Regions from separate parts of the Candidatus Amarolinea aalborgensis genome, predicted to be linked through region 1. Evidence: riboswitches for the same ligand, from Rfam matches in the RefSeq annotation. Region 1 holds a riboswitch; the other holds the start of a gene.
The links. Region 1 has a riboswitch for S-adenosylmethionine ahead of mtnA (S-methyl-5-thioribose-1-phosphate isomerase). Riboswitches for the same ligand answer to the same signal wherever they lie in the genome.
Positions count from the first base shown of each region.

Region 2: it holds a riboswitch for S-adenosylmethionine, as region 1 does, so the genes downstream of both, ACPQ6D_RS14305 (O-acetylhomoserine aminocarboxypropyltransferase/cysteine synthase family protein) here and mtnA (S-methyl-5-thioribose-1-phosphate isomerase) in region 1, are expected to answer to the same signal.

Region 1 is NZ_UETR01000013.1:82-7,370, forward strand. Features, by position in the region: partial or broken gene ACPQ6D_RS15660 (PfkB family carbohydrate kinase) at 1-497, opposite strand, end outside; gene mtnA (S-methyl-5-thioribose-1-phosphate isomerase) at 515-1,600, opposite strand; SAM riboswitch class I at 1,702-1,814, opposite strand; gene ruvA (Holliday junction branch migration protein RuvA) at 1,877-2,452, opposite strand; gene ACPQ6D_RS15675 (response regulator) at 2,533-3,264, opposite strand; gene ruvC (crossover junction endodeoxyribonuclease RuvC) at 3,287-3,781, opposite strand; gene ACPQ6D_RS15685 (YebC/PmpR family DNA-binding transcriptional regulator) at 3,878-4,630, opposite strand; gene ACPQ6D_RS15690 (CTP synthase) at 4,787-6,457, opposite strand; gene ACPQ6D_RS15695 (helicase C-terminal domain-containing protein) at 6,913-7,289, shown strand, end outside.
Region 2 is NZ_UETR01000010.1:83,930-91,218, reverse strand. Features, by position in the region: gene ACPQ6D_RS14335 (6-phosphofructokinase) at 1-38, shown strand, start outside; gene ACPQ6D_RS14330 (class I SAM-dependent methyltransferase) at 96-833, opposite strand; gene ACPQ6D_RS14325 (hypothetical protein) at 892-1,665, opposite strand; gene ACPQ6D_RS14320 (pyridoxamine 5'-phosphate oxidase family protein) at 1,713-2,213, opposite strand; gene ACPQ6D_RS14315 (UbiX family flavin prenyltransferase) at 2,238-2,852, opposite strand; gene ACPQ6D_RS14310 (ubiquinone/menaquinone biosynthesis methyltransferase) at 2,860-3,618, opposite strand; SAM riboswitch class I at 3,735-3,910, shown strand; gene ACPQ6D_RS14305 (O-acetylhomoserine aminocarboxypropyltransferase/cysteine synthase family protein) at 4,162-5,454, shown strand; gene metX (homoserine O-acetyltransferase MetX) at 5,529-6,683, shown strand; gene metW (methionine biosynthesis protein MetW) at 6,699-7,289, shown strand, end outside.

The DNA.
Region 1 (7,289 bases):
TAAATGAAAGGGATGTTCAGTTCCGCCGCCTCTTGGGCGTACTTGGTCATGGCCGTTGGGTCGTTAGGCGAAATGATGACCAGGTCAACGTCGGCCCGCGGCAGCGCGTGCAGAGAAAGCTCCGCCGCCCGCGCCATGGCGCCCGTGTAGAACGAGGCAATCTGATTCTGCTGCAGATCGGTGTTGACGAAAAAGGAGGCGGTGTAGTCCTGCGGATAGATGGCGATGCCCGTGGTGTCAATGCCCTGGGCTTCGAGCCAGCGCTGATAATCGCCAAAATCCTGGCCTGCGGTGCAGAACAAGTAGGGGTGTGCGCCCAAAAGGCGCAGACTGTAGGCAATGTTGGCGGCACAGCCGCCGCGTTGACGGCGCATCGAGTCCACCAGGAAGCTGACGCTCAACGTATGCAATTGCTCGGGCAGGATATGATCGGTAAAACGCCCGGGGAAAGACATGATGTAGTCATAAGCGAGGGATCCGGTAACAACGACAGCCATGAGCCTTCTCATTCCTCCTACGTGTCGCCGGCCTTGCGCTGGCCCAGCCGGATACGGGCTTCCGCGGCCTGTTTGGCCTGGCGCAGGCTGTTGAGATAAGGCGGATAACAAATGCCCTCTTCGGTGACAATGCCGGTGAGGTAGCGATGGGGAGTCACATCGAACGCGATGTTCAGGACATGGACGTTGGCTGGGGCCACGGCCACACCGCCGATGTGCGTGATCTCATCCGCGTCGCGCTCTTCGATAGGAATATGGTCGCCAGAGGGCAGGTTGAGATCAATCGTCGAGGTGGGAACCACGGAGTAACAGGGAATGCCGTTCTCTTTGGCAAGCACCGCCAGCTTGTAGCTGCCGATTTTGTTTGCCACATCGCCGTTGGCCGCCACCCGATCAGCCCCAAAAAGAACCACGTCCACTTTGCCGGTGCGCATCAAGTGCCCGGCCGCATTGTCGGCAATCAAGGTCATGGGGATGCCGTCTTGCATCAGCTCCCAGGCCGTGAGGCGCGCACCCTGCAGGCGCGGCCGCGTCTCATCTACCCAGACGTGCACCTTCTTGCCCTGTTCCACGGCGGCGCGTACGACGCCGAGTGCGGTGCCGAAGTCCACCGCGGCCAGAGAACCGGTGTTGCAGTGGTGCAGAATGTTGGCGCCGTCCGGGATCACCGCCGCGCCGAATGCGCCCATGCGGCGGTTGATCTCAACATCCTCGTTCGCCAGGCGCTCAGCCTCGGCCAGCAGCGCGCTGCGGATGTCATCGGTGTTGGGTAGAACCAGGTGGTAGGCCAGCTCAAGCAGGCGTTGGGTGGCCCAACTGAGGTTGACGGCCGTGGGACGAGCGGCATCGAGCACAGACTTGGCGGCTTCCAGGTCAATCAGTAGACTGTCGCGTGTCAGCGCAGGGCTTTGAAACGCAGCCAGCGCCATGCCATACGCGCCGGCCGCGCCGATCGCCGGCGCGCCGCGGATGGTCATGTTGCGAATCGTCTCTGCCACGGCTCGATAATCGTCGAATTCGGGCAGCTCCAGGCGCTGCGGCAGCAGGCGCTGGTCAATCATCTGAACGGTGCGGTTTTTGCTATTCCACCAAATCGTGCGCATGACTACTCCGGTCGCTCATCTGACCCTGGGCCGGTGTGGCGGGGCCAAATAAAAAGCGCCCCTGGCAACGGCCAGCAGGCGCAAAAAGATGCGAGAGCCAACTCTCATCTTTCAGGCGAGCGTAGCCTACACTCCCTGCCGGAATTGGCACCAGCGATAATCACAGGTTGCCGGAGGTTCAACGGGCCGGTCCCTTCCCTCCTCTGGATGAGTTTCCAGTTCTGAATTGTTCTTAGCCGGGCGATAGTATCACAGGGCGTCGCTTTTGTCAAACACTTAGCCAGCAAACTGGGCCAGCGCGCGGCGCAGCCGTTCTTCGACGCCGCTGATGTCGCGCGGAATGGCCTGCACGGCGCGCTGTGCTTCGACAATGCTGTAACCCAGCGCGGTCAACGCATCAATTACTTCAGCATCGGCGGCGGTCAGGGCCAGCATTTCATCGGTTGCGGCCACCACACCGATGCGATCCTTGAGCGTCACCACGATCTTCTCGGCGGTTTTCTTGCCCACGCCCGGCACCCGCGCCAGGATGCCAGGCTGCTCTTGGCTGATCGCCAGCCGGATCGCATCAGGCGCCATGGCCGACAGAAGCGTCAACGCGCCTTTTGGCCCAATGCCAGGCACGGTGAGCAGCAGGTTGAACAAGTCATGCGCCTCTTCCGTCGTGAAGCCAAACAGGCTCAGATTGTCTTCACGCACTTGCAGGTGCGTGTGCAAGGTAATCTCGTCAACCGTGCGCGTGCTCATCAGGACATCAGCGGGTACAAACACTCGATATCCAACCCCGCCGACGTCCACGATGATGGAGTCTTTGCTACGCGCGATGACCTGTCCATGCAAACGAGCAATCATCTCTTGGCCTCTTGTCTCTGCTGATTCTTCTGTCGCGCGTGATCCTGGCGGCCCTCATTGGCGCCGCCAGCAAACGCCTGTCAGCCTGGATCAGGCTGCTCGTTGAACTTGTAACCGGCTCCCCGCACCGTCAAAATATGCGTGGGCTTGGACGGATTCACTTCGATCTTCTCACGCAAGCGCCGAATTCCCACTTCCACCAGGTTCGTACCACCCGCCACGTCGTAACCCCACACATCGCGGAACAACTGCTCCTTCGAAGTTGGCTGCCCGGCGCGCGTGATCAGATAGGCCAGCAATTGATATTCGATGGGGGTCAGGTGAACGATGGCGTCCTCGACCGTGACCTGGCGCAGTCGTGTGTCCAGTGTCACGCGACCGATTTGCATGATTTGGACAGGCGGTGTTTGTTCTGTCCATTCGACCCGGCGCAAAACAGCCTGGATGCGCGCGTCCACCTCCTTGAAAGCAAATGGCTTGGTGATATAATCGTCCGCGCCTAACTCAAAACCATGTACAATATCGTCAACGCTGCCCAACGCGGTCAAGATGATAATGGGAGTGTCGGAACGTTTGCGAATCTCCTCGCACATGCGAAAGCCGTCCATGCGCGGCATCATCACATCCAGGATAACCATATCCACCGGGGTTCTTTCGAAGATTTGTAAGGCGTCTACGCCGTCGGCCGCGGTGAACACGGTATGGCCATGGGCCTCCAGGGAAAGTCGAATCAGGTTTCGCAGAGGCGCTTCATCTTCGGCCAACAGAATGCGGCAATGGCGTACAATGTCTGATGCGGCTTTCGTTGCCATTCAACTCTCCTTCTGGCTGGTTCTAGCCACGTTTGAGCAACTGGTTGAAGCGCGCCGAATGATGATGACACACAGCAATCGCAATGGCATCGGCCGCATCGTCTGGTCGCGGTATTTGGTCTAGGTTCAACAGCATACGCACCATTTGCTGCACCTGCGACTTGTCAGCTCGTCCGTAGCCCACCGTGGCCTGCTTCACGGCCTGCGGCTTGTACTCAAATACGGGCATAGCGGCCTCGGCGGCGGCAAGTAAGGCCACACCACGCGCCTGGCCCACGGCAATCGCGGTGGTGACGTTGCGACTGAAGAAAAGCTCTTCAACGGCCATTGCTTCCGGATGGAACTGCGCAATGATGCTAGATAGTTGACGAAAAATCGAGAGCAGACGTTGCGGCATCGGTTGATCAGGCGTCGTTGTGATGGCGCCATACGCCACCAATTCAAGCACATCATCAGGGTTATCCACCAAACCGTAGCCCATGATGGCGGTGCCGGGATCAATTCCGAGGATTAACATGTCACGACCGTGTTATCTGGATGCTCTGTCATCCCGTGGGTCGCCGCGCCGCAGTGACAGCGTCCGTCACGCCAGCGAGGTGACCCACGCAAGAAGCTAAACCGCGTTTTCCATCGCTGCCAGCGCCTCGTCGGTCACTTCCAGGTTGGAGTAGACTTTGGTCACGTCGTCCAATTCTTCCAGGTTCTCCATGAGGTGCATGACTTGCACTGCCTCGACCGGTTCAATGGCAATGGTGGTCTTAGGCACCATGATGAGTTCGGATTCTGTGATGTGCAGTTTCTGCCGAGTCAACGCTTCGCGCACAATCTGCAGATCGCCTGGATTGGTGTAGATTTCTGCTTCGCCGTCTGCAAACTGGATATCGTCGGCGCCGGCTTCGAGGGCGATTTCAAAGAGCTTGTCTTCGCTCTGACCTTGCGTTTCGATGATGATGTGACCACGGGCCTCGAACTGCCAGGCCACAGAACCCGCTTCACCGAGGTTGCCGTTGGCGCGTGTGAACAGGCGCCGGATGTCGCCGATCGTGCGATTGCGGTTATCGGTGACGATCTGCATCAACACGGCGATGCCATGCGGACCATACCCCTCGTACAGAAGCTCCTCCAGCAAGGTGTCCTTGTCAGTGCCTGCCCCGCGTTTGATCGCCCGTTCGATGTTGTCGCGCGGCATGGCGTTGGCCTTGGCTTTGTCTACGGCCAGGCGCAATTTGAAATTGTATTCGGGATCCCCGCCCTCGCGTGCGGCAATGGTGATTTGACGGGCCAGTTTCGTGAACAAAGCGCCGCGCTTTGCGTCGGTTGCGCCTTTTTTGCGCTTGATCGTTGCCCATTTACTGTGACCAGACATAAAAACACTCCTCTGTGTTTCCAGGCCAATTCAACGAGAAGGGTCGCGCCAATTGACCATGATTAGACTAAGATATTATAGCACAGAATTGACGAACTTCGGATTTCCCGCCTGAGAGCCGTCATAGGGTGGGAGTACACGCAGCCTCGTCAGTGATCAGTCCCTCACGTGTTTCACCGCGCCTGACTCTGCGAGCTGCGCCCGGCCGCGCACATGCGCTTCCACCGCGCGGATGAAACCGAGGAAGAGCGGCCGCGGCGCAGTAGGCCTTGACTTGAACTCAGGGTGAAATTGGCTGCCCAACATCCAGGGATGATCTCGCAGCTCCGCGATTTCCACCAGGCGGCCGTCTGGCGACAAGCCGCTGAAGACCAGCCCGGCCTTTTCCAGGATAGCCCGGTAGGCATTGTTGAATTCAAAGCGATGCCGATGGCGCTCCATCACGGTATTGACCTGATAGGCCGCGGCTGCGCGCGTGCCCGCCACCAGGTTGCAGGGATAAATGCCCAGGCGCATGGTGCCGCCCAGCTCTTCCACGGCGCGCTGGTCTGGCATCAAGTCAATGACCGGGACGCGCGTGGTGGGATCGAATTCCACGCTGTTCGGTTCATCGCTGTCGAAGACATGGCGCGCAAATTCGATGCACAACACCTGCATGCCCAGGCACAGGCCCAGGTAGGGCACTTTCTGTTGACGTGCAAAGCGCGCCGCCACGATCTTGCCTTCGATGCCGCGATAGCCAAAGCCGCCCGGCACCACAATGCCGTCCACCGTCTCCAGGAGGTGGGCGCTGCGCCCCTTTTCCAGATCCTCCGAACTGATCCAGGTGATCTCCACGCCGTAGCCGAGCGCCCATGCCGCATGTAGCAGCGCCTCGCGCACGCTCATGTAGGCATCTTCCAACTCGACATACTTGCCGACGACGCCGATCTTGAGCATCGGTTTGTCCTCACGCGCACGCGCCACCAACGCGCGCCATTCTGCCAGGTGGTCGCCATGCTCGGCCGCGGTCGCCACAGCCTGGGAATAACCAAGCCGGCTGAGGACATAATGCGCCAGCCGAGACTGCTCCAATTCCAGGGGCACGGCGTAAACGGTGTCAGCCGTCACCAACGGCACCACCGCTTCAACATCCACATCGCAAAAGAGGGCAATTTTCTCGCGCAGGCTGTCTTCCACGGGATGATCGGAGCGACAGACAATGACATCGGGTTGGATGCCGATGCTGCGCAGTTCGCGCACACTGTGCTGCGTCGGCTTGGTCTTCAGTTCGCCCGAAGCAGCCACATAAGGCATCCAGGTGACATGCAGATACAGCGTTTTGTCGCGCCCCACATCTTTGCGCATCTGGCGGATGGCTTCCAGGAACGGCAGCCCTTCAATATCGCCCACGGTGCCGCCCACTTCAACAATCACAACCTGCGCCTCGCTCGCTTTGGCCACCGCGGCAATGCGGCGCTTGATCTCGTTCGTCACGTGCGGAATCACCTGAATGGTGCCGCCGAGGTAATCGCCCCGCCGCTCGCGTCCGATGACTTCTGCATAAATCTGGCCCGAGGTTACATTGCTGGCGCGGCTCAAATTCTCATCAATGAAGCGTTCATAATGGCCCAGGTCCAGGTCGGTCTCGGCGCCGTCTTCGGTGACAAAAACCTCGCCATGTTGATAGGGCGACATGGTGCCCGGATCCACGTTCAGGTAGGGATCCAGTTTTTGGATTGAAACCGTCACCCCGCGACTCTTCAGCAGCCGTCCCAGCGCGGCCGCGGTGACGCCTTTGCCCAACGAGCTGACAACGCCGCCGGTCACAAAGATGTAGTTGGTCATGCAGGCTCTTCTCCTCTTCGATTCAGCCAGGGTCAGCGTGACGCTGGCCGTTACTGCGATTGCCGTACCTATGCAAACGAAAGAGACACGGGGACTATTCCCCGTGTCTCTTGGCGACGTTGAAAAAATGGGTCGCGGCACCAACCCGCGTCCGTGGCCGCGCCCCCATCGTTTTGCGATGATTTGTTGTACTGAAACCGTTTTGTCGCCTGGTCATGGCGCTCAGTATAGCGCATAACCGTGAGATTTCCAAAGTCCACGCGGATTCAACAGCAGTTCCAGTTTGGACAAATTCGCTGCGTTCTTTGTGATCTCTGTGGTAAAAAAACCGGCCTACCTTGGGAACTGCGGGCAGGCGATCCAGGATTTGGCGCGTTCAGCAATCTCGGTTAGGATAAGCCATTGGTTGTAAGCGGCAACCCACCACGGCGCCAAAAACCTGGAAACGAGCTTTTATGCCTTTTACCTGCGTGGCTCTCGATCTTGAGACGACTGGTCTTGACGCGGAACGCGATGCGATCATTGAGATTGGCTGCGTGAAACTGCAAGATGGTCGCATCAGCGACGAATGGTCAACCCTTGTCAACCCTGGGCGTCCCCTTCCCCTGGGCATCATACAGTTGACGGGTCTCACCGATGCTGATCTGACTTCCGCGCCGCCCCTGGCGTTGGTTGGTCCGGCCCTCCTGCGCTTCGTTGGCAATCTCCCCATTGTCGGCCACAACATCGGCTTCGACCTGGGCTTCCTGGCGCAGTTCGACTTGTTTCGCGCCAACCTGGCCATTGACACCTTTGATCTGGCGACGGTGCTGCTCCCGCGCCAGGATCGCTA
Region 2 (7,289 bases), on a different contig from region 1:
GCCAGGCGCCCGGTCAACCGGTGAAGGGCGAGTTCTGAGAGCGGAGCCCATGCCGCCCAAATCCAGTTCGCCGGCAGGGTGGCATGGTCTCCCGCTCAGCGGCGCTCGACGACCAGTAGATGCGACAGTCCAAAGCCGCGCGCGGGCGAATTTTCCAGCGCATAGGTGACGCGGCGCAAAAGACGTCCCAGTCCGGGGCGACGCGCGCTCAGCTTGTCGTAGCCGGGGTAGATTTGGCTGTGATAGACCACGCGCACGGGCAGGCCATCGAACAGACGGCGCAGGCCGGCTGCGGTATACGCACGCACATGCGGCGCCAGGCGGTTGCGCAGAGGGTCAGGCAGGTAATTGATGAGCGGGGTGTTGCCAAAATGGTAGCGGCCTCGCCAGTAATGGCCGTGGGTCTCGAACGGGTAAAGGCGGTTGGGCGCAAAAATGACGGCGCGGCCGCCTGACTTGAGCACGCGCACCATCTCCGCCGCGGCCAGGCGGTCGTCCTGCACATGCTCCAGCACTTCATGCGAGAGGACCACATCGAAGGTGCGGTCGCGATAGGGCAAATACTCACACGCGCCCACATGCAGATTGGACGTGATACGGCTGCCTTCACGGATTCGCTCTTCTTCGATGTCAAGCCCAATGACCTGGTCAGCCAACGCCTGCAGCTTGCGCACGTAAGCGCCGATGCCGCAGCCATCCACCAGCACCTGCGCGCCGTCCAGCGCGGCCCACTGCCGGATCATGTCGAGGCGCCGATCTTGCCCAAAACGCCAAACCAGCGACGGCACACCGCGGTCGGCGGCCCTGTCGTACAGCGTCGTCGTGTGTTCCATGCTCATCTACCTTCTGTGTGCGGCCAAATGACCCCGGCGTCAGCCGCTGCCTGTGGTGTCACTTCTTGATCTTGAACAACGAAAACAATTCGTCGCTTGAACCTGCCTGTGACATGTCTGTCATCATTATCCAAATATCTACCTTGATGTCCTTCAGATAAGTCGTGTACTCCCTGATCGCACAGGCTGCGCCAATGCACCGCGTGGTGGATACAAGGTAATAAGTATCTCCAAACTTCTGGAGGCTATAGTTTTGAAAAGGTTCGTGATAATCGCTTAGTTTCCCAAGTGCATCTTTTTGACCAATGTACCTTGCCACATCTGGGTAATCGCCTTCAAAGCATCGAAGCCTTATTGGACATCTCGCCAAGAACTGGCTTATGGACTCTTGCGAGAAGAACTGAATCTCATGGAAATACGGCGGCTCTGCCGGAAAATATGAATCATGTGAAGGGCTGATCACTAACGTCTGGCTGAAGTTATACGAGACAAATGATCCTCTGCGATTTGGTTCTTCATTCTTGACCAGCGCATAGTTGAATGGAATGGATACTATGATTGGAATTTCAGGAATCTCAAACAATTCGGTCGTGACCTTGCTCACGCTGGTTGGAACAGGTGTTGCGGGCGAAGCAAATGTGACGGTCGGCCACGGTGTTGGTGATGGTGTATAAGATGGCGTCGGCCTTAGAGTTGGCGTCGCTGGTATCAACGTTCGCGTTAGTTGCAGTGAAGCAAGTGGCGACTCCAAGGGTGATTCGGCTGACTGTGGCGTTGAGCCGCATGCTACGACCACGAATGACAACGCAAACAAGGCTACAAGGCGTTTCATAGATTAACCTGCATCGGCGCTGTCTGAAGAGACGGCTCAACAACGCCCTAATACGCGCGCTCCTCGCGGTGCCCAAAACCGAGCGTGTTATCAATCAGGCGCATCCAGTCGGTCTCAATCACGTAGAAACGACTGTTCGCCAGCGGGCCAGCCAGTTCCAGCGCCCCATCGGTCGCGCCTCCCTGCGCGGTCGCGACGAACGGATACTTGGTCAAGTACGCCGCAATGGCCTGATCTTCCTCGGCGCCGGGCGCGGCCAGGCGCGCGCGGCCTTCCAACTGCAGGCCGCGAATCTGGCGCCATTCTTGCCCGTCCTGGTAGATGGCCGCGGCGATGCTTGGCTGGTTGTCAAGCGCCAGGCAGTGATTCGAGGTTGGGTTGGAGATGAAATAGAGGCGCAGCGCGGCGTCCCCGTCATCGTCAGTCCCCCACGTGTGCGCAAAAAACAGCGGCGCGGCCTGCGGCCCTTCCGGCGTCCACGTCGCCAGGGTCAGGGTGGTGTGCGCCTGCAGAAACTCGTCAATCCGTTCTTCAAATGACGTTGCCATGAGCATCTCCTGCCCAACCGGGCATCATTCAGACCGTGGCGCGGCGGGCGGGCGCCGATCGTCCTTGGCCGCCTCGCGCATGCCTTGCCAGTGGTAGTACAGTTCATTTTCCAGTCCCACGCGGGCCAGGATGCGGCCCACGGTGCCATTGACGATGTCATCCACGGTTTGCGGCCGGCTGTAGAAGGCAGGCACGGGCGGGAAGATCACACAGCCGATCTCAGCGGCCTGCGCCATCAAGCGCAGATGCCCCACATGCAGCGGCGTCTCGCGCACAACCAGGACAACCGGCCGCCCCTCTTTGAGTTGCACATCCGCCGCGCGCGTCAACAGGTCGGCGTCGTAGGAATTGGCAATGGCCGACAGCGTCTTGATGCTGCACGGGGCAATGATCATGCCGGCCGTGGTGAACGAACCGCTGGCAATCGCCGCGCCAATGTCGCCAGGCCGGTAGACCGTGTGCGCCAGCGCTTCGACATCCTTCGGGTCCCAGTCGGTCTCCTGCGCGATGGTCATGCGCGCCGAGGGACTCAGCACCAGGTGCGTTTCGATGTCCGGCGCCGCGTGCAAAATCTCCAACAGGCGAATGCCGTAGATTTGGCCGCTGGCGCCACTCAAACCGACAATGATCCGTTTCAAGGCCACACTACACCTCGCCCACGTGCAGCGCCACAGTGCCGAGCATCAGGGTTTGGTAGCGTACGCGGCGCAGCCCCACCGACTCCATGATCCCTTGCAGCGCCTGCGGCAGCGGGAAAGCGAGCGTCGAATGAGGCAGGTAGGTGTACGCCTGCGGCTGACCGCTGAGCAGGCTGCCGATCAACGGCACCAGGCGGAAAAAATAGAGACCGAACAGGTCACGCCAGACGGGCGCCTGCGGACGTGTGATTTCCAGGCACACGACGCGGCCGCCCGGTTTGACCACGCGGCGCTGCTCGGCAAACGCGCGCGCGATGTCGGTGACATTGCGCATCAAAAAGCCGGAACAGACCGCGTCGAAAGTGGCATCGGCAAACGGCAGGCTGAGGGTGTCGGCGTCGGCGAAGCGCAGGCGTGAACCATGCACATCGAGCAGCCCTTCGCGGTAGGCTTTACGCTGCCCCACGATCATCATCTCATGCGTAAAATCAACGCCGGTGACGCGCACATCCGGGCGCAGGCGCATGGCCTCGAAGCCAATGTCGCCGGTGCCGGTCGCAACATCCAGCAGGTGGCCGCCGCTGGGCAAATGGCATTGCTTGACAATCAGACGGCGCCACCGCTGATCCTGACCGCCGGTCATCACGCGGTTCATCACATCATAGCGCCCGGCAATCGCAGCGAACATTTGGTTGACGTAGGTCGGCTTTTGCTCCAGGTCGGGCAAGATCGCCGGCGTCGCCATTACATCTATAGGCTTGGTCATGAGCGGGATTGTACCACAGGGAACGATGGGTTCACAAACCATGCGGCCGTAAAGCGAAAATTGACACGCGGTTGAATATATGCTATAAGCATGATAACAATTGAATAGTACTGATGCTCTTATCCAGAGAGGCTGAGGGACCGGCCCTATGAAGCCTCGGCAACCAGACCACTGGTAGGTAGACACGAGCCATGATACGAGTCGCCAATGATGGACGACGCGCATCGTGACCCACCCGTCACCAGCCAGGTTATGGTGCCAAATCCGGCAGATGTAATCTGGAAGATGAGAGGCAGTGGCTGACGCGGCGCCATTCCTCCTCACTTCGAGGAGGATTTTTTTGTTCTCGTCGCTCAGTCGTGCAACGACGCATGCCCTCTTGTCCATATGCCGAGAGGGTTTTTGTTACCCCAAGCTGGCGGGGTACCTGTGAGCAGCGGCGCTCGCCCAAGCATCAGTGCAGTCGGTCTGAACGGCGGCCTGCGCAACCACCGGGAAGACAGTATGAGCCAAATCAACCACCATGCACAGGAGATCCAAACGATGTCAAGCGATAGCAGCAGCCGCGCCTTGGGATTCACCACGCGCCAATTGCACGCCGGACTGGCGCCCGATCCGACCACGGGCGCACGCGCCTTGCCGATTTACCAGACCTCGTCGTACCAGTTCCGCGACGTAGATCACGCCGCGCGCCTCTTTGCCCTGGAAGAGATGGGCAATATCTACACACGCATCATGAATCCCACCACCGATGTCTTCGAGCGTCGCATCGCCGATCTAGAAGGCGGCGTGGGCGCGCTCGCGTTCAGCTCCGGTCAGGCCGCGGAGACGGCCGCTATTCTCACGCTGTGCGAGGCCGGCGACCATGTGGTCAGCAGCAGCACGCTGTACGGCGGCACCTATTCCCTGTTTGCACACACCCTGCGCAAGCTGGGCATCGAGTTTACCTTCGTGGATGCCTCCGACCCGGAAAACTTCCGCCGCGCCGTGCGCGCCAACACGAAGCTCTTCTACGGCGAAACTCTGGGCAATCCCCAAATTGACGTCTTCCCGTTCGAAGAAGTGTCCGCCATCGCGCACGAGGTAGGGATACCGCTGGTCATTGACAGCACCTTCGCCACGCCGTACCTGTGCCGTCCCTTCGATTGGGGCGCAGATATAGTCGTCCATTCCTCCACCAAGTTCATCGGTGGTCATGGCACCAGCATCGGCGGCGTCCTGGTGGACAGCGGCCGCTTCGACTGGGGCGCCAGCGGTCGTTTTCCCAACTTCACCGAGCCGGATCCGAGCTACCACGGCCTCGTCTTCAACAACCTGGCCCCAGCCGCCTACATCCTCAAGGCGCGCTTGCACGTGCTGCGTGACATGGGCGCCTGCCAGGCGCCGTTCAACGCGTGGCTCTTTGTGCAGGGGCTGGAAACCCTCAGCCTGCGTCTGGAGCGTCATGTCGCCAACGCGCAGGCGGTGGCTGAATACCTGCAAGGCCATCCCAAGGTCAGTTGGGTCAACTACCCGGGTCTGCCCAGCCATCCCTCGTATGAACGGGCCAAGCGTTATCTGCCTAAAGGCCCCGGCGCTATCCTGGGTTTTGGCATCCAGGGCGGCCGCGAGGCGGGGCGGCGCTTCATTAACAGCCTGCAGCTATTCTCGCACCTGGCGAACGTGGGCGACGCCAAATCGCTTGCCATTCATCCGGCCACCACGACCCATCAGCAGCTCAGCGACGCGGAACAGCGCGCGGCTGGCGTCACGCCTGACTTCGTGCGCCTGAGCGTGGGCATCGAAGACCTCGATGACCTGCTGTGGGACCTGGACCAGGCCCTGGCGGCCGCGTAAGAGGATCAACCTGGCCGGTTGGGCGGGCGTCCGACGCTCGCTCAACCGGCCCGGCCGTATGCAGGCAACCGGCCATGGACAAATCAACCGGAAGCGTGGGCATCGTCCACACGCAAACCTTTACCTTTGCTGAGCCGCCGCACGAGCTGCCGCTGGAGAGCGGCGTGCGCCTGGGGCCGATCACGCTGGCGTACGAGACGTACGGCGCTTTGAACGCGTCGCACACCAACGCCGTCCTCGTGCTGCACGCGTTGAGCGGCGATGCGCACGCGGCCGGTCTTTTGGACACGGCGGAGGGCCGCGTGGGCTGGTGGGACGACTGCATCGGGCCAGGCAAGGCCTTTGACACCGATCGCCTGTTCGTGATCTGCTCCAATGTTCTGGGCGGCTGCATGGGATCCACGGGGCCGGCGTCCATCAATCCGGCGACGGGGCGCCCGTATGGCCTGGAATTCCCGGTCATTACGATCAAGGACATGGTCGAGGCGCAGCGCCATCTGCTCGATCATCTCGGCATCGAACGCCTGCTGGCGGTGGCGGGCGGCTCTATGGGCGGTATGCAGGCGCTGCAATGGGCCGCCAGTTACCCAGAGCGTATCCGCGCCTGTATTCCGCTTGCAACCACGGCGCGTCTATCCCCGCAGACGATTGCGCTGAGCGAGGTGGGGCGACAGGCCATTTACCGCGACCCGGCCTGGCGTCATGGCGATTACTACAACGGCCCGCGACCTGACGCGGGCCTGGCCTTGGCGCGCATGATCGGCCACATCACCTATCTCAGCGATCAATCCATGCAGCAGAAATTCGGTCGGCGCCTGCAATCGCGTCAGCACTACGGCTACGACTTTGCCACCGAGTTTGCCGTGGAGAGCTACCTGGCGCACAACGGAGATGCCTTCACGCGGCGCTTCGATGCCAACACCTATCTGTATGTCACGAAAGCGATGGACTATTTCGATCTGACCGTCAACGGCGCCGGGGTCAGCCGATCGCTGGCCGATGCCTTCAGCGGCGCCAGGGACGTCTATTTTTTGGTCGTCTCGTTCAAGTCTGACTGGCTCTACCCCTCGTACCAGTCGCAGGAGATCGTCAGGGCGCTGACGCAGGTGGGCGCGGACGTCACCTCGTGCGACATCGAGTCTAGCTGGGGTCACGATGCCTTCTTGCTTGAAGTGGACACGATGACGCACCTGCTGCGCGATTTTTTGCACCGCGTCGAACGGGAATAAGGGGGTTCTTGCATCATGGCTATCCATCTACCGTCTCTTGATTCGCTGCATGTGGGACGTTATGCGCAGAATCCAGGCCAGGAGGCCGGCAGTCTTGGTGAAATCCCTGCGCTGCGCAGGGACCTGCGCGCGATTGCTGATTTCATCACGCCTGGCAGTCGCGTCTTCGACATCGGCTGCGGCAATGGGGACTTGCTGGCTTTTCTCAAAACAGAGCGCCAGGTGATTGGCCGTGGGCTGGAGCTGTCCGAAAGCGGCGTGCTGACCTGTGTGCGCCGTGGGCTGAGCGTGCGCCAGGGGAATCTGGAGGCTTGCCTGCCCGACTATCCTGACCGCGCGTTCGATTACGTCGTTTTGAGCCAGACGATGCCCTTCGTGGATGATCCCGCGCGCACGCTGGCTGAGATTCTGCGCGTGGGCGAGCGCGGCCTGGTCAGTTTTGCGAACTGGGGCCACTGGCGTTACCGCGTCAACCTGCTGCTGACCGGGCGCATGCCCACGGCGCCGACCGATGGTCTTCCCTGGGCCTCGCCGCGCGCCCGCGCCTTGACGATTCGTGATTTCCAGGACTTCTGCGCCAGCCAGGGGATACGCGTCCTGCGCGCG